DNA from 3 places in the Pseudomonas mohnii genome. Region 1 is predicted to be linked to each of the others. Evidence: predicted binding sites of a transcription regulator. Region 1 holds the regulator's gene; each other region holds the start of a gene.

Region 1 (7,647 bases):
CGGACGCATGGGCGAGATGGTTGCGTCCAAGCTTTGCACCATCGTCGATGACGGCACCCTGGCGGGGCGTCGTGGCTCCTTGAGCGTTGACGACGAAGGTACGCCGACCGAGTGCACGACGCTGATCGAAAACGGCGTACTCAAAGGCTACATGCAGGACAAACTCAACGCGCGCCTGATGGGCGTGGCCCGTACGGGTAACGGCCGTCGCGAATCCTACGCGCACCTGCCAATGCCGCGCATGACCAACACCTACATGCTCGCCGGTGAAAGCGATCCGGCCGAAATCATCGCTTCGGTGAAGCGCGGTATCTATTGCGCCAACCTCGGCGGCGGCCAGGTGGACATCACCAGTGGCAAGTTCGTGTTCTCCACCAGCGAGGCGTATCTGATCGAAGACGGCAAGATCACCGCTCCGGTCAAGGGCGCGACCCTGATCGGCAACGGGCCTGAAGCCATGAGCAAGGTGTCGATGGTCGGCAACGATCTGTCGCTCGATAGTGGTGTGGGGACGTGTGGCAAGGATGGGCAGTCGGTGCCGGTGGGTGTCGGCCAGCCAACGCTGAAGATTGATGCGATCACCGTGGGTGGCACGGGCGCGTAAGGCGTGGAGCTGCGGGTGAGCCGCCAGGCGACTCACCCGATCAGAGTCTCAGCGCAGACCGCGTTGAGTCTCGTCCAGCTCACGGATGTACTTGAAGATTTTACGGCTCGATGCCGGTGGCTTGTTGGTCGCCAGCTCGTGCTGGGCCTGACGGATCAGGGAGCGCAATTGCTGGCGATCAGCCTCCGGGTAGTCGATGACGAACTTTTCCAGGACTGCATCGTCGCCGGCGATCAGGCGATCACGCCAGCGCTCCAGGTTATGGAAGCGTTCGTTGTATTGGCGAGTGGAGGCATCGAGTTGATCGAGCAAGACCAGAATGGCGTCAGTGTCCTGATCGCGCATCAGTTTGCCGATGAACTGGAGGTGCCGTTTACGCGCGATGTTCGCCGTGTGCTTGGGCGCATCGGCCAAGGCCCGGCGCAAAGCGTCGGTCAAGGGCAGTTTTGCCAGCAAGTCAGGCTTGAGTGTCGTAAGGCGTTCGCCAAGGTCAACCAGAGCATGCAGCTCGCGTTTGACCTGGGATTTGCTTTTTTCTCCCGTATCGAGGGAGTCGTCGTAAGAATCAACCATGGTGGCCGTCCGCAAAGAAACGCCGCCATGATAACCAGTCGGGGGCCGCTTGTCCGGCCCGGTCGCTCGATGACCTATTCCGAAAGCAGAATTTGAGTGGAGAACAGCATGAGTGCAGTTGAAAGCGTCGGCCCACAAGCGTTGCCGGCACTGCAAGAACAAGTCGAGCAGATCATCGCTGAAGCCAGGCGCCAGGGGGCCAGTGCCTGTGAAGTGGCGGTGTCCCTGGAGCAGGGCCTGTCGACCACGGTGCGCCAGCGCGAAGTCGAAACCGTCGAATTCAATCGTGATCAGGGATTCGGTATCACCTTGTACGTTGGTCAGCGCAAGGGTTCGGCCAGCACCTCGGCCAGCGGTCCAGAGGCGATTCGTGAGACCGTAGCCGCCGCCTTGGCCATTGCCAAACACACCTCGGAAGACGAAGCGTCGGGCCTGGCGGATGCTGCTCTGATGGCGCGTGACGTTCAGGATTTCGACCTGTTCCACCCATGGGATATCACGCCGGAGCAGGCAATCGAGCAGGCGCTGACCTGTGAAGCGGCCGCATTTGCTGCCGACAGCCGGATCAAGAATGCCGATGGCACTACGCTGAGTACCCATCAAGGCTGCCGTGTCTATGGCAACAGCCACGGTTTTATCGGCGGTTATGCATCGACCCGGCACAGCCTGAGCTGCGTGATGATCGCCGAGGCCGATGGTCAGATGCAGCGCGATTATTGGTATGACGTGAATCGCCAGGGCAATTTGCTGGCTGATCCGGTGAGCATTGGCCAGCGTGCCGCACAACGGGCGGCAAGCCGTCTCGGCGCGCGTCCGGTGCCAACCTGCGAAGTGCCAGTGCTGTTTTCCGCCGAGTTGGCCGGTGGTTTGTTCGGCAGCTTCCTGTCGGCGATTTCCGGCGGCAGCCTGTACCGCAAGTCATCGTTCCTTGAAGGCACCCTGGGTCAGAAGCTGTTTCCTGAATGGCTGACCATCGATGAGCGTCCGCACTTGATGCGTGCCTTGGGCAGCGCGGCCTTCGATGGCGATGGTCTGGCGACTTACGCGAAGCCGTTCGTTGAAAAGGGCGAGCTGGTGTCCTACATCCTCGGTACTTACTCCGGTCGCAAGCTCGGCATGCCGAGCACCGCGAATGCCGGAGGCGTGCATAACCTGTTCGTCACCCATGGTGATGAAGATCAGGCGGCCTTGCTGCGTCGCATGGGGCGTGGCCTGCTGGTGACCGAATTGATGGGGCAGGGCCTGAACATGGTCACGGGCGACTACTCCCGTGGCGCGGCGGGTTATTGGGTCGAGAACGGTGAAATCCAGTTCGCGGTCCAGGAAGTGACCATTGCCGGCAACATGCGTGACATGTTCAAGCAGATCGTTGCCGTGGGTAATGACTTGGAACTGCGCAGCAATATCCGTACGGGATCGGTACTGATCGAGCGGATGACGGTGGCAGGCAGCTAAACTCCCCTGTTACAAAAAAGGCGCACCACCTGATGGGGGGTGCGCCTTTTTTTGTGGGCTATCGAGCGGGTTTGGCCTCGATACGCGTTTACTCGCCTTCGTCGAAATAGCGGTTGATCAGGTCTTTCAACGCATCCAGCGCCTTTTGCGCGTCTTCGCCTTCGGTGTTGATGTAGATTTTGGTGCCCTTGCCAGCCGCGAGCATCATCATTGCCATGATGCTTTTGCCGTCGACCGTAGATTCTGGAGTGCGTCCGACTCTGATCGTGCAGTCCTTGAATTCACCGGCGACTCCGACGAATTTTGCAGAAGCACGGGCGTGCAGGCCCAGCTTGTTGATGATTTCGATTTCCAGAGCAGGCATCGCGGTGTGAATCCTTTAGCTGAGGTCGCGGTGGCGAACCTGGACGTTCTTCAGGGATTGTTGCAGCGTCTTGCCCAAGCGTTCGGTTAGGTAGACGGAGCGGTGATGTCCGCCCGTGCAGCCAATGGCAATGGTGACATAGGCGCGGTTGCTGGCGGCAAAGCGGGGCAGCCATTTGAGCAGATAGGTGGAGATGTCCTGGAACATCTCTTCCACGTCCGGCTGGGCTGCCAGGTACTCGGCAACCGGTTGATCAAGCCCGGACTGCGCCCGAAGCTCGGGTTTCCAGTAGGGATTGGGCAGGCAGCGCACGTCGAATACCAGGTCGGCATCCACGGGCATGCCACGCTTGAAACCAAAGGACTCCACCAGGAACGCTGTACCGGGTTCCGGCTGGTTCAGCAGGCGCAGCTTGATCGTATCCCGCAGCTGGTACAGGTTGAGGTTGGTGGTGTTGACTTTGAGATCGGCAAGGTCGGCTATGGGGCCGAGCAGGCTGGTTTCATCGTTGATCGCTTCAGCCAGCGAACGATTGGCACTGCTCAGCGGGTGACGACGACGGGTTTCCGAAAAACGCTTGAGCAAGGTTTCTTCGTCGGCATCCAGGTACAGAACGTCGCACTGGATATGCCGGCTGCGGACTTCTTCGAGCAATTCGGGGAATCGCGACAAGTGACTGGGCAGGTTGCGTGCATCAATGGACACGGCCACCAGCGGCTGTGCCAGTTCGGTGTGGATCAATGCGCGTTCGGCGAGTTCCGGCAGCAACCCGGCGGGAAGGTTGTCGATGCAGTAGTAGCCACTGTCCTCGAGTACATCAAGGGCGGTGCTTTTACCTGAGCCGGAGCGGCCACTGACGATGATCAAGCGCATGGTTACTGACCGTTTTGCTCGTCCAGGACAACCTGATACAAGGCTTCATTGCTCGGGGCGCTGCGCAGTTTTTCGCGCACTTCCTTGCGGTCGAGCATGCTGGCAATTTGGCGCAAAAGTTCCAGGTGCGCATCGGTAGCGGCTTGCGGGACCAGTAGAACGAACAACAGGTCAACCGGTGCGCCGTCGATGGCGTCGAAATCTATGGGGGCATCGAGGTGCATCAGGGCACTGATGGGTGAGGAGCAGCCCTTCAGGCGACAGTGGGGAATGGCGATGCCGTTGCCAAAACCCGTCGAGCCGAGTTTTTCACGGGCAATCAACGCCTCGAAGACATCTTGCATCTCCAGATCCGGCACTTCCCGGGCGATCAGGTTGGCAATTTGTTCGAGGGCTTTCTTTTTACTGCCGCCCGGCACGTTCACAAGGGAACGGCCGGGGGTCAGGATGCTTTCAAGTCGGATCATGGGTTGGGGGTGTTAACGACCGGTAGCGCCCTGGAGGAGGCTCTGGGTCTTTTCCTTATGCTTTTTGAGTTGTTTATCCAGCTTGTCGGTCAGTGCGTCGATCGCCGCGTACATATCGGTATGTTCCGCGTTCGCGACCACTTCATTGCCGGGAATATGCAGCGTGGCTTCGATTTTCTGCTTCAACTTTTCGACGGTCATCGTGACCTGTACGTTGGTAATCTTGTCGAAGTGCCTCTCTAACCGTTGGAGTTTTTCGCCGATGTAGGTGCGAAGAGGTTCGGTCACTTCCAGTTGGTGTCCACTGATGTTGACTTGCATACAGCTTCTCCTTCGTTGCCAGTGCATAAAGCGGTAGATCAAATGATCTACCACTGGAACGCTGTGGCGTGGCTCTACATCAACCGCTTGCGTTCGCTCGAAGGCGCGATCCCCAGGGATTCGCGGTACTTGGCGACGGTGCGGCGAGCCACCTGAATGCCTTGTGCCTCCAGTAAACCAGCGATCTTGCTGTCACTCAACGGCTTTTTCTGATTTTCCGCGGCAACCAGTTTTTTGATGATCGCGCGGATCGCCGTGGACGAGCATTCGCCGCCTTCGGAGGTGCTGACATGGCTGGAGAAAAAGTACTTCAGTTCATATATGCCCCGAGGGGTATGCATGAATTTCTGTGTGGTCACCCGTGAAATTGTCGACTCGTGCATGCCAACCGCCTCGGCGATGTCATGCAGGACCAACGGTTTCATGGCTTCGTCGCCGTGCTCCAGGAAGCCGCGCTGATGCTCGACGATCTGGGTGGCAACTTTCATCAGGGTTTCATTGCGGCTTTGCAGGCTCTTGATGAACCAGCGGGCTTCCTGCAACTGATTGCGCATGAACGTGTTGTCGGCGCTGGTGTCGGCGCGACGCACGAAACCGGCGTACTGGGCGTTGACCCGAAGACGCGGTACCGATTCCTGGTTGAGTTCCACCAGCCAGCGTTCGTTGTCCTTGCGCACGATCACGTCGGGAACCACGTATTCGGCTTCAGTGGATTCGATTTGCGAGCCCGGGCGCGGATTGAGGCTTTGAACCAGTTCGATCACCTGGCGCAGCTCATCTTCCTTGAGCTTCATGCGGCGCATCAGCTGGCTGTAATCGCGACTGCCGAGCAAGTCGATGTAGTCGGTGACCAGGCGCTTTGCTTCGGCGAGCCAAGGGGTTTTGGCCGGCATCTGGCGTAATTGCAGCAGCAGGCATTCGCCCAGGTTGCGGGCGCCGATTCCGGCGGGTTCGAATTGTTGGATGCGGTGCAGGACGGCTTCGATTTCGTCCAGCTCGATGTCCAGCTCCGGGTCGAAGGCTTCGAGTATCTCCTCGAGCGTCTCGTCCAGGTAGCCCTGATTGTTGATGCAGTCGATCAGGGTCACGGCGATCAGGCGATCGGTGTCGGACATGGGCGCCAGGTTCAATTGCCACAGCAAATGGCTTTGCAGGCTTTCACCGGCCGATGTGCGGGTGGTGAAATCCCACTCGTCGTCATCGTTGCTCGGCAGACTGCTGGCGCTGGTCTGGTAAACGTCTTCCCAGGCGGTATCGACGGGCAGTTCGTTGGGGATACGCTCGTTCCAGTCGCCTTCCTCGAGGTTATCAACCGTCGGTGCGCTTTCCTGGTAGGAGGGTTCCTGAATGTCGGGGTTGGGTTTCTGTTCGGCGTTGTCGGCCAAGGGGTCGCTGTTATCGAAGTCGTCGCCTTCTTCCTGGCGTTCGAGCATCGGATTGGACTCCAGGGCCTCCTGGATTTCCTGTTGCAGGTCCAGGGTCGACAATTGGAGCAGGCGGATGGCCTGTTGCAGCTGCGGTGTCATCGTCAGCTGCTGGCCCATTCTCAAGACTAGCGATGGTTTCATGGCAGGGGCTAAACACCTTATTCGCCGGCGCACATGCGCCATCCACTACAGGGCGCCGGAGCGCCAAACATAAGCAAATTATATGCCTGAAACTGAAGTGTTTGCCTAGAGCGCTGTAACAATAAAAAAGTGTTGATTTTTTATCGAGACAAGCGCTCGGTCGACTAGCCAGACACCTCGGTGCTTACAGGCGGAACTCATGGCCCAAATACACTTCCTTGACCAGATCGTTGGCCAGGATGGTTGCAGCGTCGCCTTCGGCGATCAATTGGCCATCGTTGACGATGTAGGCGGTTTCACAGATGTCGAGGGTGTCACGGACGTTGTGGTCGGTGATCAGCACGCCAATGCCCTTGGCCTTGAGGTGATGGATGATCTGTTTGATGTCGCCCACCGAAATCGGGTCCACGCCGGCGAAGGGCTCGTCGAGGAGGATGAATTTCGGGTTGGTGGCCAATGCCCGGGCGATTTCCACACGGCGGCGTTCGCCACCGGACAGGCTCATGCCGAGGTTGTCGCGGATGTGGCTGATGTGGAATTCCTGCAGCAGGCTTTCCAGCTCCTTGCGGCGACCGGCCTTGTCGAGTTCCTTGCGGGTCTCCAGGATCGCCATGATGTTGTCGGCGACCGAGAGTTTGCGGAAGATCGACGCTTCTTGCGGCAGATAGCCGATACCGGCCTTTGCGCGGCCGTGCATTGGCTGGTGGCTGACGTCCAGGTCGTCGATCAGTACGCGGCCTTGATCGGCCTGTACCAGGCCTACGATCATGTAGAAGCAGGTGGTCTTGCCGGCGCCGTTAGGGCCTAGCAGGCCAACGATCTGACCGCTGTCGATGGACAGGCTGACATCACGGACGACCTGGCGGCTCTTGTAGCTCTTGGCCAGATGCTGAGCTTTCAGAGTTGCCATTACTGGGCCTTTTGCTCGTCGGTTTTCTTCTTCGGCTGGATCACCATGTCGATGCGCGGACGCGCTTCGGTGACCTTGTTACCTGTCGCTCGGCCAGCGCTCGCAAGCTTCTTGACGGTGTCGTAGACGATTTTTTCGCCCTGGGTGGTGTTGTTGTCCTTGTCGATGACTTTGGCGCGATCGATCAGTACGACGCGGTTTTGCGCGGCGTGGTACTGGATGGTCACTCCCCAGCCCTGGACAGGCTTGGTGTCGCCCTGGGTTTGCAGTTGTTCGAAGTAGGCCAGGTTGCCTACAGAGGTCACTACGTCGATATCGCCGGTCGGCGTGCGGGTGATGGTCACGGTGTTGCCGGTGACCTTCATCGAGCCCTGGGTAATGATCACGTCACCTTTGTAGGTGGCAACGCCATTCTTGTCGTCCAGTTGGGCGTCGTCGGCTTGAATGCGGATAGGCTGCTCTTGATCGTTCGGCAGAGCCCAGGCGCTCACGCTTCCCAGTGCTGCGCCCAG
Region 2 (7,647 bases), 1.2 Mb from region 1:
GCGTACGGATTTATGCAGCGCGGATATCTGGTCATAGAACGCTTCGCCGCCCTTGTCGAAACGCCGACGGGTATCGCCCAGCAGGCTTTGCAGCAGATCGACGCCGATCTCGCTGTTGTCTTCGGCGAGGTCCGAGGCGTTTTCCAGCAGATTGAGCAGGCGCCGGCCATCGCCATCGGCCGCCGACAGTAACATCTGGAAGCCTTCATCGCTCAAGGTCAGCTGGCGTTTGCCCAGGCCACGCTCTTCGGTCAACGCACGCTGCACCAGTTTGCGCAGCGCCGCTTCGTCGAGGCTCTTGAGCACGTAGACGCGGGCACGGGAGAGCAAGGCGTTATTGAGTTCGAAAGACGGGTTTTCCGTGGTCGCGCCGATGAAAATCAGCGTGCCGTCTTCGACGTACGGCAGGAACGCATCCTGCTGCGACTTGTTGAAGCGATGAACCTCATCGACGAAGAGGATGGTGCGCTTGCCGTATTGCCCGGCCTGTTGCTTGGCGATTTCCACGGCCTGGCGGATTTCCTTGACCCCGGCCAACACCGCCGACACCGTTTCGAAGTGCGCGTCCGAGACTTCCGCCAGCAGACGCGCCAGGGTGGTCTTGCCCACGCCCGGCGGCCCCCAGAAGATCATCGAATGCAGGGCACCCTGCTCCAGGGCTTCGCGCAATGGCTTGCCGCGAGCGAGCACGTGTTCCTGACCGACGTACTCGTCCAGATTGGTCGCGCGCAAACGGGCGGCCAATGGCTGGGCAATCGGGGCACTGCGAAACAAGTCCATCACTACCTCTGAAACCTCAATTGAACACCGTCCCCACTGTAGGAGCGAGCCTGCTCGCGATGGACTCAAGGGCACCGCTGGGTGTCAGGCCGCCAGCGTTATCGTTAACGCCCATCGCGAGCAGGCTCGCGCCTACAAGGGTGTTGTGTCTTATTCCTGGATCACATCGGCACCCTTGGGGATGTCGAACTTGAATTTCGAAGCCGGGATCGGCTCGTTGGCCTTCACGCCAGTGAACAGGATATTGGTGCGCTGACCGACGCTGTCAATCAATTGCATGTCATTGACCAGGCCATTGCGGAACGACAGACGCAGGCTGTCGAACAGGGTGTCCTTGGTTTTCGGCTTCAAGGTGAAGTCGATCACGCCGCCGGCTTCCTTGGCGCTGATGTCGAAGCTCTGGCTGATCTTGGACACGTCACCGGACAGCAGCAAGGCTGGGGTCTGGGTCAGGCGCTGGTCGAGATTCTTGATGGTGGCCTGCTCCAGATCGGGGTCCCACAGGGTCACTTTCTTACCGTCGGAGACCATGGTCTGTTCGGCTGGCGCATTGGTGTGCCAGTAGAACAATCCCGGGCGTTGCAGGGACATTTCACCGGCCGTCTCCTGCAATTGGGTGCCTGTACCATCGAGGGTCAACTGGGAGAAACGTGCGGTCAGGGTCTGGGATTTTTCCAGCAGTTGGGTCAGACGCGCCACGTCCTTTTCATCGGCGTGGGCCGAGAGCGTGGTCAAGGCCAGTACCGGCAACAGCATGCGGATAAGACGCATGGGAGTCCTCATAATATTCGTGGGAGTGCGGACGGTGCCTCAAGACGCCGTCCTTCAAAAATCAGGTCAGTCGCGCACCGGGCCGGGGGCCAGGACTTCACGCGAGCCATTGGTGTTCATGGACGTCACGACCCCGGCCATTTCCATGGCTTCGATCATGCGCGCAGCGCGGTTGTAGCCGATTTTCAGCTTGCGCTGAACCGCGGAAATGGACGCGCGACGGCTTTCCAGAACGAACTGCACCGCCTCGTCGTACAGCGCGTCAGCTTCGGGATCATCGCCGTCGCCACCACCGCTGCTGCCTTCAAAGCCGCTACCGGCCTCTTCGACACCGTTGAGAATGTCGTCGTTGTACTCCGGCGCCCCACGCAGTTTCCAGGCTTCGACCACCCGGTGTACCTCGTCATCGGAAACGAACGCACCGTGGACGCGAATCGGCAGGCTGGTGCCCGGCGGCATGTACAGCATGTCACCGTGGCCCAGCAGCTGTTCGGCGCCGCCCTGGTCGATGATGGTGCGCGAGTCGATCTTGCTCGATACCTGGAACGCCATGCGGGTCGGGATGTTGGCCTTGATCAGACCGGTGATCACGTCCACCGACGGACGCTGGGTCGCAAGAATCAAGTGAATACCGGCGGCTCGCGCCTTCTGCGCGATACGGGCAATCAGTTCTTCAACCTTCTTACCGACGATCATCATCATGTCGGCAAACTCGTCGACGACCACGACGATGGTCGGCAGCTTTTGCAGCAGCGGCGCTTCGTCGTGGATGCTTTCGCGCTTGTACAGCGGATCGCTCAACGGCTCGCCAGCGTCCTGGGCTTCCTTGACCTTGGCGTTGAAGCCCGACAGGTTTCGCACGCCCATCTTCGCCATCAGCTTGTAGCGCCGCTCCATCTCGGCAACGCTCCAGCGCAGGGCGTTGGCGGCGTCCTTCATGTCGGTAACCACCGGGCAAAGCAGGTGCGGAATGCCCTCGTAGATCGACAACTCGAGCATTTTCGGGTCGATCATGATCAGCTTGGCGTCTTCCGGGCCGGACTTGAACAGGATCGACAGGATCATCGCGTTCACGCCCACCGACTTACCGGAACCGGTGGTACCGGCCACCAGCAGGTGAGGCATTTTCGCCAGGTCGGTGATCACCGGCTTGCCGCCGATGTCATGGCCCAGGGCCAGGGTGACCGGCGATTTGAAATTGTCGTACTCGGGCGTCGAGAGCACTTCGGAGAAACGCACGATCTGGCGGTCTTCGTTGGGGATCTCGATACCGACCGTGGTCTTGCCGGGAATCACTTCCACGACCCGCACACTCGTCACGGCCAGGGAGCGCGCCAGGTCTTTGGCCAGGTTGGAGATACGGCTGACCTTGACCCCGGCCGCCGGCTGGATTTCGTAACGGGTGATCACCGGACCCGGATGGATCGAGTCCACGGTAACTTCGACGCCGAATTCCTTGAGTTTGATTTCCAGCAAGTGACCGACCGCCGCCAGGGACTCCGGTGAGTAATTGAGCTGTTTCTTTTCCGCAGGGTCGAGAATCGAGATCGGTGGCAAGGTGCCTTCCACGGCGCTGTCGACGAACAGCGGCGCCTGTTTCTCTTTCTGTACGCGCTTGCTTGGCTCGGGCGCCTTGACCGGGGCCGGCGCGATCACAGGCGGTACCTGCTTCTCGCGCTCGGACATGTGCTTGCTCAGCGCCTGCTCACGTTCGATCAGGCGCTCCTTGACCTTGGCCTGCTCGCGTTTGTCGGTGACGGTCGGCGCGACCACGTCATGCACGCGATCATCGACTTCACGCAACTGCGCGACCAGTTGCTTGCGCTCGGTACGGGCCGCCCACCAGCGATTGGCCGCGCCCTGGAACAGTTCGAAAAGGTCGAGGGTGATCTTGCCGGTGACGTCCATCACCTTGAACCAGGAAAGGTCGGTGAACACCGTCAGGCCAAACAGGAACAGCGCAATGAACAGCAGCGTTCCGCCCTGGATGTTCAGGGCGTTCTTTGCCAGATCGCCGAGGCTTTCCCCCAGCGCGCCGCCAGCACCGGCCGGCAACCCGGTCGCGGCATGGAAATGGATGTGCGCCAACGCAGCGCCGGACAGCACCAGAAACACCAGGCCGATCAGCCGCCAGGAAAACAGCCAGCCGCTCCACTGCCATGGCTCGTGGCGTTGACGGAATATCTGGTAGGTCTTGATCGCCAGCAGCAGCGGGAAGACGTAGGCGAAATAACCGAGCACCATGAACAGGATATCGGCGCTGTAGGAGCCCGCCGGCCCGCCGAAATTCTGTACGTCGTCGATCTTGCTGTTGTGGCTCCACCCCGGATCGTCCTTGCCATAGGTCAACAAGGCCATCATCAGGAACAGGCACAAGGCACCAATGGCGATCAATGCACCTTCCTTGAGTCGGTAGTGCAAATGCTGGCGCCAGAGCGGAACGACGGCTGGTTTAGGTGCTGCGGTGGATTTCTTCAAAACGCTTCTTTTCCTGCGCCTATGGCGCGTCCATCTGTTGAATGACTATAAAAACTGCCAAAAAAACTGCCCAATCCAGGCAGGTAAAAAGTTAACGGGCGTAACAAGTACTACTTTTAACATTGCGCCTCGGTTTTTATAAATACGAAGTGCACTGCATATTTTGTTACAGACACTGTGACAGCCACGCATTGTACGGGTTTGTTCGTCCGATGCCATGCTTGAAACCTTAGGTTGCAGCATAGTCAAAAGCACATTACGTGCGACTCAATTTGAGCACGCATTCTCTTTTGTGACAAAGGCTTATGAGGTGTTTTTATGAGCGAAGCGAAGCATCACCGCCTGATCATTCTGGGTTCCGGCCCCGCCGGTTACAGCGCAGCCGTGTATGCCGCCCGCGCCAACCTCAGACCCGTTGTCATTACCGGCATACAGGCAGGTGGCCAGCTCACCACCACCGTCGAAGTCGATAACTGGCCCGGCGATGTCGAAGGCCTCACCGGCCCTGCCCTGATGGAGCGCATGCAAAAACACGCCGAACGCTTTGACACAGAGATCGTCTACGACCACATCCACACGGCCAAGTTGCAACAGCGCCCGTTTGAACTCACGGGAGACAGCGGAACCTACACGTGCGATGCGCTGATTATTGCCACCGGAGCCTCCGCGCAATACCTGGGTCTGCCCTCGGAAGAAACGTTTGCCGGCAAAGGGGTTTCGGCTTGCGCGACTTGCGACGGCTTCTTCTATCGCAATCAGGTCGTCGCCGTGATCGGTGGCGGCAATACGGCGGTTGAAGAAGCGTTGTACCTGTCCAACATTGCCAGGGAAGTGCATCTGATTCACCGTCGGGACAAGTTGCGCTCGGAGAAGATCCTTCAGGACAAACTCTTCGAGAAAGCCGCCAATGGCAATATCCGCCTGCACTGGAACCAGCATCTGGATGAAGTGTTGGGCGATGCCAGTGGCGTCACCGGTGCGCGCCTGCGTGACAGCCACACCGGAGCCACCCAGGAGCTGCCGCTCGCTGGCGTGTTCATTGCCATCGGCCACAAGCCCAACACCGACCTTTTCACCGGCCAGCTGGAAATGCGTGACGGCTACCTGCTGGTCAAGGGTGGCAGCGAAGGCGACGCCACAGCGACGGCCATCGCTGGCGTATTTGCCGCCGGCGATGTGGCCGACCATGTCTATCGCCAGGCCGTCACTTCGGCCGGAGCCGGCTGCATGGCGGCACTGGACGCGGAAAAATACCTCGACGACATTCCCGTCGTTTGACGGCACACTAAGTGGCGGATCGACAATCCGCCACTGCCCTCCCCTCTCTGCAAGCCCGGACGCCATGCTGACTTGGTTACAACGCAATACCCTGACGTTCCCGCCGCTGGATAAAGCCATGCGCGACCCCAACGGTCTGCTGGCCGCCGGCGGCGATCTGTCCGCCGACCGGCTGATCCGGGCGTACCGGCACGGTTGCTTTCCCTGGTTCTCGGAAGGACAGCCGATTCTCTGGTGGTCGCCGGACCCGCGCACCGTGCTTTTTCCCGACGAACTGCACGTCTCGCGCAGTCTGAACAAATTGCTGCGCCAACAACGCTATCAGGTGACCTTCGACCAGGATTTTGCCGCCGTCATCCGTGCCTGCGCAGCACCGCGCGACTACGCCGATGGCACCTGGATCACGCAAGCCATGCAGGACGCCTATCTGGAGCTGCACAAGCGCGGTTATGCGCATTCGGTGGAGGTCTGGGATCAGGGTGAACTGGTTGGCGGGCTGTACGGCCTGGCAATGGGTCGGTTGTTTTTCGGCGAGTCCATGTTCAGTCGCGCCGACAACGCCTCCAAGTATGGCTTTGCCACCTTGGTGCAACACCTGAAAGAATGGGGTTTCGTGCTGATCGATTGCCAGATGCCGACCGACCACCTGCATAGCCTCGGTGCGCGAGCGATTCCCCGCAGCGCGTTTGCCGGCTATCTGTCGCAGTACCTGGACCAGCCCAGCCGTGCGACCTGGGTTTGCTGAGCGACTTTCGCGCGCGTGGCTTACACTTAGAGACGCCCCTAATTAAAAGTTTATCCCGAGGGTTGATCATGACCGAGTTGGCGCGCTTGAAGTTCTATGCCACTCAGCCCCACTCTTGCAGTTATCTGCCAGAGGAGCAGGCTACAACCCTGTTCCTCGATCCTAGCCAGCCCATGGATGTGCATGTCTATGCGGACCTGTCGGAAATGGGTTTTCGTCGCAGTGGCGATCACCTCTATCGGCCGCATTGTCAAAACTGCAATGCGTGCGTGCCTGCACGCATCCCTGTAGGACAATTCACCCCCAACCGTCAGCAGAAGCGCATTTTCAAACGCAATGCCGACTTGCAGGTACGCCCGGCAAAACCAGGCTTCAGCGAAGAGTATTTCGACCTTTACCAGCGCTATATCGAACAGCGTCATGCCGATGGCGACATGTATCCGCCGAGTCGCGATCAATTTTCGACATTCCTGGTACGTGACCTGCCTTTCTCGCGCTTCTATGAATTTCGCCTCGACGGGCGGCTGCTAGCCATCGCTGTCACTGACCTTCTGCCGAACGGTCTGTCGGCGGTCTACACCTTCTATGAGCCTGCAGAAGACCGCCGAAGCCTGGGGCGTTTCGCGATCCTGTGGCAGATTGGCGAGGCCCGGCGCCTGGGGCTGGACGCAGTCTACCTGGGTTACTGGATCAAGAACTGCAAAAAAATGAGCTACAAGACGCAATATCGACCCATTGAACTGCTGATTAACCAGCGTTGGGTTGCCCTGAACTAGAGCACGGCCTAAACCCCTTGGCTTGAACCCCACTTTTCGGGCACAATGCACGCCGCTTTTGCCTGGCGCAGTTGCACCGGGCCATTCATTGGACACCGAGGGCTTTACTGCATGTCGAAAGAAGACAGCTTCGAAATGGAAGGCACTGTCGTCGACACCCTGCCCAACACCATGTTTCGTGTGGAGTTGGAAAATGGGCACGTCGTAACCGCGCATATCTCCGGCAAGATGCGCAAGAACTACATCCGTATTCTTACCGGTGACAAAGTGCGCGTCGAGCTGACGCCCTATGACTTGAGCAAAGGGCGCATCACTTACCGCGCTCGCTAATCAAGTCAATACAAAACGCCCGGCTATGCCGGGCGTTTTTGTATGTCCGAAATTTGAAGCCCACCGCAACCAATGTGGGAGCGAGCCTGCTCGCGAAAGCGTCGTGTCAGCCAGCATCTCTTTCACTGATATAACGCATTCGCGAGCAGGCTCGCTCCCACAGGGGGCAGGCGCACATCTGACAGACAGCAAAAAGGCGCCAATCGGCGCCTTTTTGCTTTGCAGCGGTTTAACGTCAGGCCATTTCGGCCGTGGTCTCGAACTCGAAGGTCAGCTCGCCGTCCTTGATGTCGATGTGCACCACACCGCCATGTTCGGCCAGTTCGCCAAAGAGAATCTCCTCTGCCAGCGGACGCTTGATCTTGTCCTGGATCAGGCGAGCCATTGGTCGAGCACCCATTGCTGCGTCGTAACCACCGGCCGCCAGCCAGCTGCGGGCCGCATCGGAAACCTCCAACAGCACACGCTTGTCTTCCAGCTGCGCCTGAA
Region 3 (7,647 bases), 2.8 Mb from region 1:
GCACCGGGCAGGCATCCAGATAATCGAGGCCCACGGCCAGTTTCAAATGACGTTCGGGCCGGGCCAGTTCATTGGTCACGTCGAAACTGTACCAGGCGTCATCCAGCCAGGCTTCGGCCCAGGCATGGCTGGCCAGGTGTTCGCTGTTTTCGCTGTACAGATAACCCGAGACATACCGCGCCGGAATCCCCAGGCTGCGCGCACAGGCGATGAACGCGTGGGTGTGGTCCTGGCACACACCGGAACGACCGGCGAAGGCCTGGGCAGCGCTGGTGTCCACTTCGGTGGCGCCCGGCGTGTAGGTCATGTGCTGGTTCAGGCCGTGCATCAAGTCGATCAGCGCCGTGCGATCGCGGCGTTGCTTGCATTCCTTTTCGGCAAACGCGCGCAGGGCTGCGTCGGCTTCGGTCAGGCGGGTGAAGCGCAGGAAGGGCAGCGCCGACTGGCTCTCGTGCTCGGCTTCGCGCAATTCGTCGATGTCGACCTGACCACGGGCGCCGATGATGATCGCTTCGTGCGGTTCGTCCATGGTCAGCACGTGCAGGATGTTGCCGAACGGATCGAGTTGCGCGCGCACCGGCCGCGGCAGGTCGAGCTGCCAACTGAGCACGTGCTGGCGCTCGCTGTCATGGGGGGTCAGTCGCAGGTACTGGATGCTCGCCCGCACCTGATCTTCGTAGTGATAGGTGGTCTCGTGGCTAATCGAAAGTCTCATGCAGCCTCCAGATAAGAACTGTGAATCGCGTTACCCAACTGGCGCACCAGCGGGATGAACTCGGTGAGCCAGGCGTGCAGGCCTTCGTCGAGGATTTCGTTGATGCCGGTGTAGCGCAGTCGCGCGTCCATTTCCGCCGCCAGGCGTTGGGCGGGACGGCCGTTGGCTCCCGGCAACTGGGCAAGGATCTGGTCGATTTCTTCGGTGCACGCCCGCAGGGAGCGCGGCACGTCCGCCCGCAGCAACAGCAACTCGGCCACATGCCGGGCGCCGGGTGCGTCGCGATAAATTTCGGTGTAGGCCTCGAAGGACGACAAGGCCCGCAGCAAGGCACTCCACTGGTAGTACGCGTGGGCCGTGCCATCGCTGACCGCCTCAGCCTGATCACCGGCCATTTCGTAGCGGGCATCGAGCAGGCGCAAGGTGTTGTCGGCTCGCTCGATGAAGGTCCCCAGACGAATGAAGCGGAACGCATCGTTACGCATGATCGTGCCGTAGGACGCGCCTCGGAACAGGTGGGACCGCTCCTTGATCCACTCGCAGAACCGACTCATGCCGTAGCGACTGAGGCCCTGCTCGGCAATGCCGCGAATTTCCAGCCAGGTCGCGTTGATGTTCTCCCACATATCAGCGGTGATTCGGCCACGAACCGCGTGGGCACTGGCCCGCGCGGCACCGAGACAGCTGTAGATGCTGGCCGGATTGGCCGCATCCAGGGCGAAAAAATGCAGCAAGCGTTCGGCATGCAACTCGCCGTGGCGTTCGAGGTAATCGTCCAGGGTGCCGGTAATCAGCAGCGGCATGGCCAGTTCGTGCAGGCCGTCACCGCGTCCATCCTGTGGCATCAGCGACAGCGAATAACTGATGTCGAGCATCCGTGCGAGGTTTTCCGCCCGCTCCAGGTAACGCGACATCCAATACAGATCCGAGGCAGTTCTACTTAACATGACAGGCTTCCTTCAATCCTCGACCACCCAGGTGTCCTTGGTTCCGCCGCCCTGGGAGGAGTTCACCACCAGGGAGCCTTCGCGCAGGGCGACACGGGTCAAACCGCCGGGCACGACCCGGGTTTCGCGACCAGACAATACAAACGGGCGCAGGTCGATGTGGCGTGGCGCGATGCCGCTTTCGACAAAGGTCGGGCAGGTCGACAACGACAGCGTCGGTTGCGCGATATAGGCATGGGGCTTGGCAATGATCCGTGCGCGGAAGGCTTCGATTTCCGCCGCCGTCGCCGCCGGCCCCACCAGCATTCCGTAACCGCCGGAGCCCTGGGTTTCCTTGACCACCAGTTCCGGCAGATGGGCCAGGACGTGGGAAAGTTCCGAGGGATTACGACACTGCCACGTCGGTACGTTCTTCAGGATCGGTTCTTCATCCAGGTAGAAACGGATCATGTCGGTCACGAACGGGTACACCGACTTGTCGTCCGCCACCCCGGTGCCGATGGCATTCGCCAGCACGACATTGCCGGATCGGTAAGACGACAGCAGCCCTGGCACGCCGAGCATCGAGTCCGGATTGAACGCCAGCGGGTCGAGGAACGCGTCGTCGAGGCGGCGGTAGATCACATCGACGGCTTTTGGCCCGTCGGTGGTGCGCATGAACACTTTGTCGTCACGCACGAAAAGGTCCGCGCCTTCCACCAGCTCCACACCCATTTCCCGCGCCAGGAACGCATGCTCGAAAAATGCACTGTTGAAGCGCCCCGGCGTCAACACCACGACGCTCGGGTTGTCGATCGGGCTGGAGCTTTTCAGGGTATCGAGCAACAGGTTCGGGTAGTGGTCGATGGGGGCGATGCGTTGCGCCGCGAACAATTCGGGGAACAGTCGCATCATCATCTTGCGGTCTTCGAGCATGTAGCTGACACCGCTCGGCGTACGCAGATTGTCTTCGAGCACGTAGTAAGTGCCATCGCCGTCGCGCACCAGATCGACACCGGAGATATGCGAATAAATATCGCGGTGCAGATTCAGCCCTTGCATTGCCAACTGGTATTGCTCGTTGGCCAGCACCTGCTCGGCCGGAATGATGCCGGCCTTGATGATGCGTTGCTCGTGATAGAGGTCGGCGAGGAACATGTTCAACGCCTTGACCCGCTGGATGCAGCCGCGCTCGACAATGCGCCATTCACTGGCGGGAATGCTGCGGGGAATGGTGTCGAAGGGAATCAGGCGCTCTGTCCCCTGCTCATCACCGTAGAGCGTAAAAGTAATCCCGGCGCGATGAAACAACAGATCGGCCTCGCGTCGCCGTTGTGCCAAAAGCTCGTCAGGCGTTTCGGACAGCCAACGGGCAAACTCCCGATAATGCGGGCGGACCTGGCCGCCGGCATCGTACATCTCATCAAAATAGGTGCGGATCATGCCGTACTCCTTGTCACCCGGACATACAGGCCTTCGCAAGGCCCGTGCCATCGGCAGAAACGCTTTGATATCAATCGGTTGGATAATCGGTACGCAGACACCGCACCAATCCTGTGCGGTAAATGCCCCAACCTGATCGCCCCCGCTTCATTGCAAGGCGTTGCAGTCGCCTGTCACCAGCATAGTCTGTGGGAGGCGACTTGGCGGCGAAGGGGGTCATTCCGTCATGGGAGCTCTTTGAGGTCGCGTTCGGTTTGCCGGCGACAAAAACGAAAACGGCCAACCCAAAGGTCAGCCGTTACTGATGCTTGCTGCTGTTCATAAGTTTATGCGAGTCGCCCTCGTACCTCCTGTTTGACACCCCAGCCTTCAATGATGCCGCCCAATGGCTCGACCACGGCTTCGAAACCCTGTTCGAAGTCGCCGATGTCATCGTAAGTGGCGTACATGACCTTGCTCAGTTCCAGGGCCCATGCGCCGTCATCGCGCACACTGATTTGCGCATTCAGGGATTCACCCCGGTAATGACCTGCCGCCCTGCGTGCCCGCTCCTCGTCCGGGAAAATGGCGTAGAACTCGATGGGATGGAACCGTGAAAAGTCGAAACCGCCCTCTTTCATGCGGCGCAGAACGCTGCTGCTGACATCTTCTTGATAGGCTGTGCTCATGAAACGTCCTCCTCAAACTGATGGATAGACTTTCCGTACTCCCAGCGCCCGCCACCGAACGGTGCGAACGACGGCATCCGATGTGCCGACGGGAAACAAGCATGGAGCTGACAAGACCAGACCTTAGCGATCCATTCGCTGATCTCGCCTGCAGATTAGCCCCAAGATAGAGCCGCTGCCAAGGCCTGGTTGAGAATGTGACAGGAGATGTTCAGATTGGCGTAATGCCGAGGATTTGAATGCTGTTCTGGGCCTTGAGACTTTTGACAGTCGCATCGGGGGTTCGCCCTTCCAGATCGTTCAGATCCAGTTCGGCGGCGACGGGGAGCAACCGGGCCTTGATGAGTTGGGCGGCGTGTTCGTTATCCGGGCACTCGTCGCACTCAAAGACTTCGTCGACAGTTTCACCGTGATCATCCACGAAAGTGATTTTCCACTTTTGCATCAGTGCCTCCTCGATAAAACCCATGGATGGGCTTACTTCTATCTCGACCTGATTAGCTGGCTAATCGTTCCACTGATTTTCCTCTGGTGCCTCATGAAAAAAGGGCCGTCAGCGGCGTGATTGAACACCACCGCGGACAGCCCTTTTTGATTGACGCGCTATCAGTCGTTACTTGGCTTGTTCACAGCCTGCAAAACGTACTGCGGCAAGGCAAAGGCACCGATGTGGATCTCCGGATTGTAGTAGCGGGTGATGATGCCGCTGCCGGCGAACCGTTGTTGCAGGGTTTCGCGGGACAATTTGCGATAAGCGGTATTGGTCGCGCCCCAGGCGAAGGTCATCGCGCCGCCGATATAAGTCGGTACGGCGGCCTGATAGAAGTGCCAGTCAGGGAACAGGCTGCGCAGGCGACCGGCGGTGGTTTTGACTTCTTCGATCTGCATGAACGGCGTGCCGTTCTGCGTGACCAGGATGCCGCCTTCGTTCAGGCAGCGGTGGCAGGCCTGATAGAAGTTCTCCGAGAACAGCACTTCGCCTGGCCCGATCGGGTCAGTGGAGTCGGAAATGATCACGTCGAACTTTTCAGTGGTGGTGGCGACGAAGCGCATGCCATCGTCGATCACCAGGTTCAGGCGTGGATCGTCGAACGCGCCCTTGGAGTGATTCGGCAGGAATTCCTTGCACATTTCGACCACGGTACCGTCGATCTCGACCATGGTGATGTGCTCGACGCTGCGGTGCTTGGCCACCTCACGCAACATGCCGCCGTCGCCGCCACCGATGATCAATACGCGCTTGGCGGTGCCATGGGCGAGGATCGGCACGTGCGTCAGCATTTCGTGGTAGATGAATTCGTCGGCTTCGGTGGTCTGGATCACGCCGTCCAGCGCCATGACCCGGCCCATGCGCGGGTTTTCGAAAATCACCAGGTGCTGGTGTTCGGTGCGCACTTCGTGCAGCAGTTTTTCCATGCGAAAACGCTGGCCATAGCCTTCGTAGAGGGTTTCCAGGTAGTCGTTGGTCGGGGTGATGCTCATGGGAAGTGCTCCGATGAATGCGGGTGGCAACGGACGGTTACCCGCCCATGATGGCCAATCGATCGGCTCGATTGACCGGGAAAGGCGCGCATTCTACGTCGAGGAAGATGACAGGTCGAACCTCACTTGATGTCTCGCCACAATGCCCTGTGGGAGCGAGCCTGCTCGCGATAGCGATTTGTCCGCCACATCAATTCCGAATGTGCCGCCGTCATCGCGAGCAGGCTCGCTTGTATGTTTAGACTTGAAGGGGTGGGTGGGACTAAAGCTCGTCATCTGACTCTAGCCAGTACAGACCGTGGGAGACATCGTCCCACCCCTTCACCTAATGCGCCGATAAGGAATGCATCGGCTCGGACCGACGATAGCGACAAGCCAGCGCAACGGTGAACCCCGACAAGTTTCTAAACCCTAGCTCGGAGGGTGGGCCATGACAATCCTTGATTCGCAGGTGGTCGTTGGTGTGGATGTGGCGAAGGATGAGATCGTTGTCTATCGATGCGACGAAGAGAGCACTTTGATCGTCGCCAATGAACGATCAGCACTGAAAAAGTGGCTTAAGTTATTGCCAGACAACTGTGCACTGGCGCTTGAAGCGACCAACACCTACCACCTCGACACGACGGAAATCGCTCATGAACTGGGTCATGACGTTTACGTCATTGATGGCAGCCGCCTTAATAAATACCGCGATGGGATAGGTGTCCGGGCAAAAACAGATGCTCTGGACGCGGTCTTGCTGGCGCGTTATTTGGGCAAGGAGTCCGACAAGCTCAGGGTCTGGAGTCCGCCTCCCAAGGCTTACACGCAGCTCAAAAGCTTGCTGCGACGCCGGGCTGAGCTTGTTCGACATCGGGTGGCAATCAAGCAAAGTTGGAGGGACGAACCCTTGCTCGAAGAGGCGCTGGGTGAATACCTGCGCTGTGTAGAGCAGATTGAAAAAGGCATTCAGAAGGCGCTGAAGAACATCGTTAGCGAAGCGGGTATGGACGCTCAGGTAAAACGCTGCCAAGCCGTTGAAGGCATAGGCGTCCTGACGGCCACAGCGGCGGTAACAGCTTTCATGCGCGGAGAGTTTTCCGACAGCGATGGCTTCATCGCCTTCCTGGGAATGGATCCGCGAGTGAGACAATCAGGCAAGAAAGATCAGAGACGCTACTTGTCCAAACGGGGCGATTCGGAGTTCCGGCGCTTATTTCACAACAGCGCAATGGCTGCCAGCCGCTCACCAACCTGGAGACCGTTCTATCAGCGTTACCTGGACCGAGGCCTCAAAGGTACCCAGGCCTTGGTGATTCTGGCTCGCAAACTGGCCAGAGTGGTGTTTGCCTTGATGAAAAACCAAAGTGAGTACCAACCAAATTCTATGTTTGGGGGTTCCCCCCAAACATAGAATCTCCCACAGATTTTATGTCGCTTGGGAGAATGACTTCATATTCTGACGTTACCCCGTGGCCCCGCGATCGCCCAAATGATCAGGCCCAAAACCGGCAGCAACAGGATCAACAGCACCCAGAGGACTTTCATCCCGGTTTCGGCGCCACTTTTGAGTACGTTGATGATTGCCCAGATGTCCAGGGCAAGGATGATCAGGCCTACCAGGCTGTTGAACGTGGAACCCATGGTGACGCTCCTGAAGAGTGATTGGCCCTCTTAGGATAGCTGCCCGATGCCAGGGTTCCGTTTTTATTGACAGCTTGCGGTTTCAAACGTGAACGGCCACTTTCAAGGCTTCCAGAGACGGCGCAGCGGCAATGCCGACTTCGGCGCACAGCTCCAGCACCCGCGGCACGTCGTTGCCGTAGACCAGAACGACTTGCAGTTCGTCGTCGAGCAACTGGCTGAAGTTCATCAGCACATAGCCACCGTTTTCCTTGTTCAGGCTGCTCATTTGCACCTGAATGCGATTGAGCGCGGTCAGGGCTTCGGTCTTGGCCAGTTGCTTGGGCTTGATATTGAAGTCGACGCCCGGCCCGAACGAAGCAACGATCTGCGCGAACAGGTCCATGTAGGTGTCGGCCTGGAACATCACGGTCTCCGGCAGACTGCCGACGACCACCCACTCGCCCAGCGGGATCGGGAAGGTGTCGTCGTAGTTGATGTCCGGATTGGCCGCCAGGAAACCCTCGGGGTCCGCGTAAGCCTGGGCCGCCTCGTCAGCGACCTTGAGGATTTCGTCATCGCCCATGCACCCGGAGCTGATTTTGCTGATGAGTTCGACGAGTGCGGCTTTCATGGGGCGGATCCTGTAGCGAGGGAGTTTTGAGGGCGCGAAGGATAACGCATTCAGTGAGTACTGCGCAGGTTGCTCCCTCGCCACAGAAGTACAGCGTCAGCCCAGCAGTTTTTCCAACTGCGCAACGGTGTCCACAGCCCCCATGGTCCTGGCGGCTTCCAGCGCGGTGACGCCATT

What was found. The regulator sigma-54, encoded in region 1, starts transcription at its own class of promoters, with help from an activator protein. The targets are predictions, from matches to a motif close to ANTGGCATNNANNTTGCTNT.
Region 2: BLV61_RS26415 (DNA translocase FtsK) is a predicted target of sigma-54. The motif match lies at 4,278-4,297, and genes of this name have one in related genera.
Region 3: BLV61_RS07430 (circularly permuted type 2 ATP-grasp protein) is a predicted target of sigma-54. The motif match lies at 3,117-3,136, and genes of this name have one in related genera.

Annotation. Positions count from the first base shown of each region.
Region 1 is NZ_FNRV01000001.1:4,431,032-4,438,678, forward strand. It holds gene tldD (metalloprotease TldD) at 1-604, shown strand, start outside; gene yjgA (ribosome biogenesis factor YjgA) at 653-1,177, opposite strand; gene pmbA (metalloprotease PmbA) at 1,286-2,632, shown strand; gene BLV61_RS20560 (HPr family phosphocarrier protein) at 2,721-2,996, opposite strand; gene rapZ (RNase adapter RapZ) at 3,012-3,869, opposite strand; gene ptsN (PTS IIA-like nitrogen regulatory protein PtsN) at 3,872-4,336, opposite strand; gene hpf (ribosome hibernation-promoting factor, HPF/YfiA family) at 4,349-4,657, opposite strand; gene BLV61_RS20580 (RNA polymerase factor sigma-54) at 4,732-6,225, opposite strand; gene lptB (LPS export ABC transporter ATP-binding protein) at 6,410-7,135, opposite strand; gene lptA (lipopolysaccharide transport periplasmic protein LptA) at 7,135-7,647, opposite strand, start outside.
Region 2 is NZ_FNRV01000001.1:5,652,349-5,659,995, reverse strand. It holds gene BLV61_RS26425 (replication-associated recombination protein A) at 1-780, opposite strand, end outside; gene lolA (outer membrane lipoprotein periplasmic chaperone LolA) at 931-1,551, opposite strand; gene BLV61_RS26415 (DNA translocase FtsK) at 1,618-4,029, opposite strand; gene trxB (thioredoxin-disulfide reductase) at 4,348-5,307, shown strand; gene aat (leucyl/phenylalanyl-tRNA--protein transferase) at 5,372-6,052, shown strand; gene BLV61_RS26400 (arginyltransferase) at 6,121-6,828, shown strand; gene infA (translation initiation factor IF-1) at 6,940-7,158, shown strand; gene clpA (ATP-dependent Clp protease ATP-binding subunit ClpA) at 7,394-7,647, opposite strand, start outside.
Region 3 is NZ_FNRV01000001.1:1,589,901-1,597,547, forward strand. It holds gene BLV61_RS07420 (transglutaminase family protein) at 1-715, opposite strand, end outside; gene BLV61_RS07425 (alpha-E domain-containing protein) at 712-1,662, opposite strand; gene BLV61_RS07430 (circularly permuted type 2 ATP-grasp protein) at 1,675-3,084, opposite strand; gene BLV61_RS07435 (ribonuclease E inhibitor RraB) at 3,411-3,752, opposite strand; gene BLV61_RS07440 (hypothetical protein) at 3,964-4,197, opposite strand; gene speE (polyamine aminopropyltransferase) at 4,359-5,234, opposite strand; gene BLV61_RS07455 (IS110 family transposase) at 5,665-6,627, shown strand; gene BLV61_RS07460 (PLDc N-terminal domain-containing protein) at 6,666-6,857, opposite strand; gene BLV61_RS07465 (hypothetical protein) at 6,940-7,470, opposite strand; gene BLV61_RS07470 (ankyrin repeat domain-containing protein) at 7,567-7,647, opposite strand, start outside.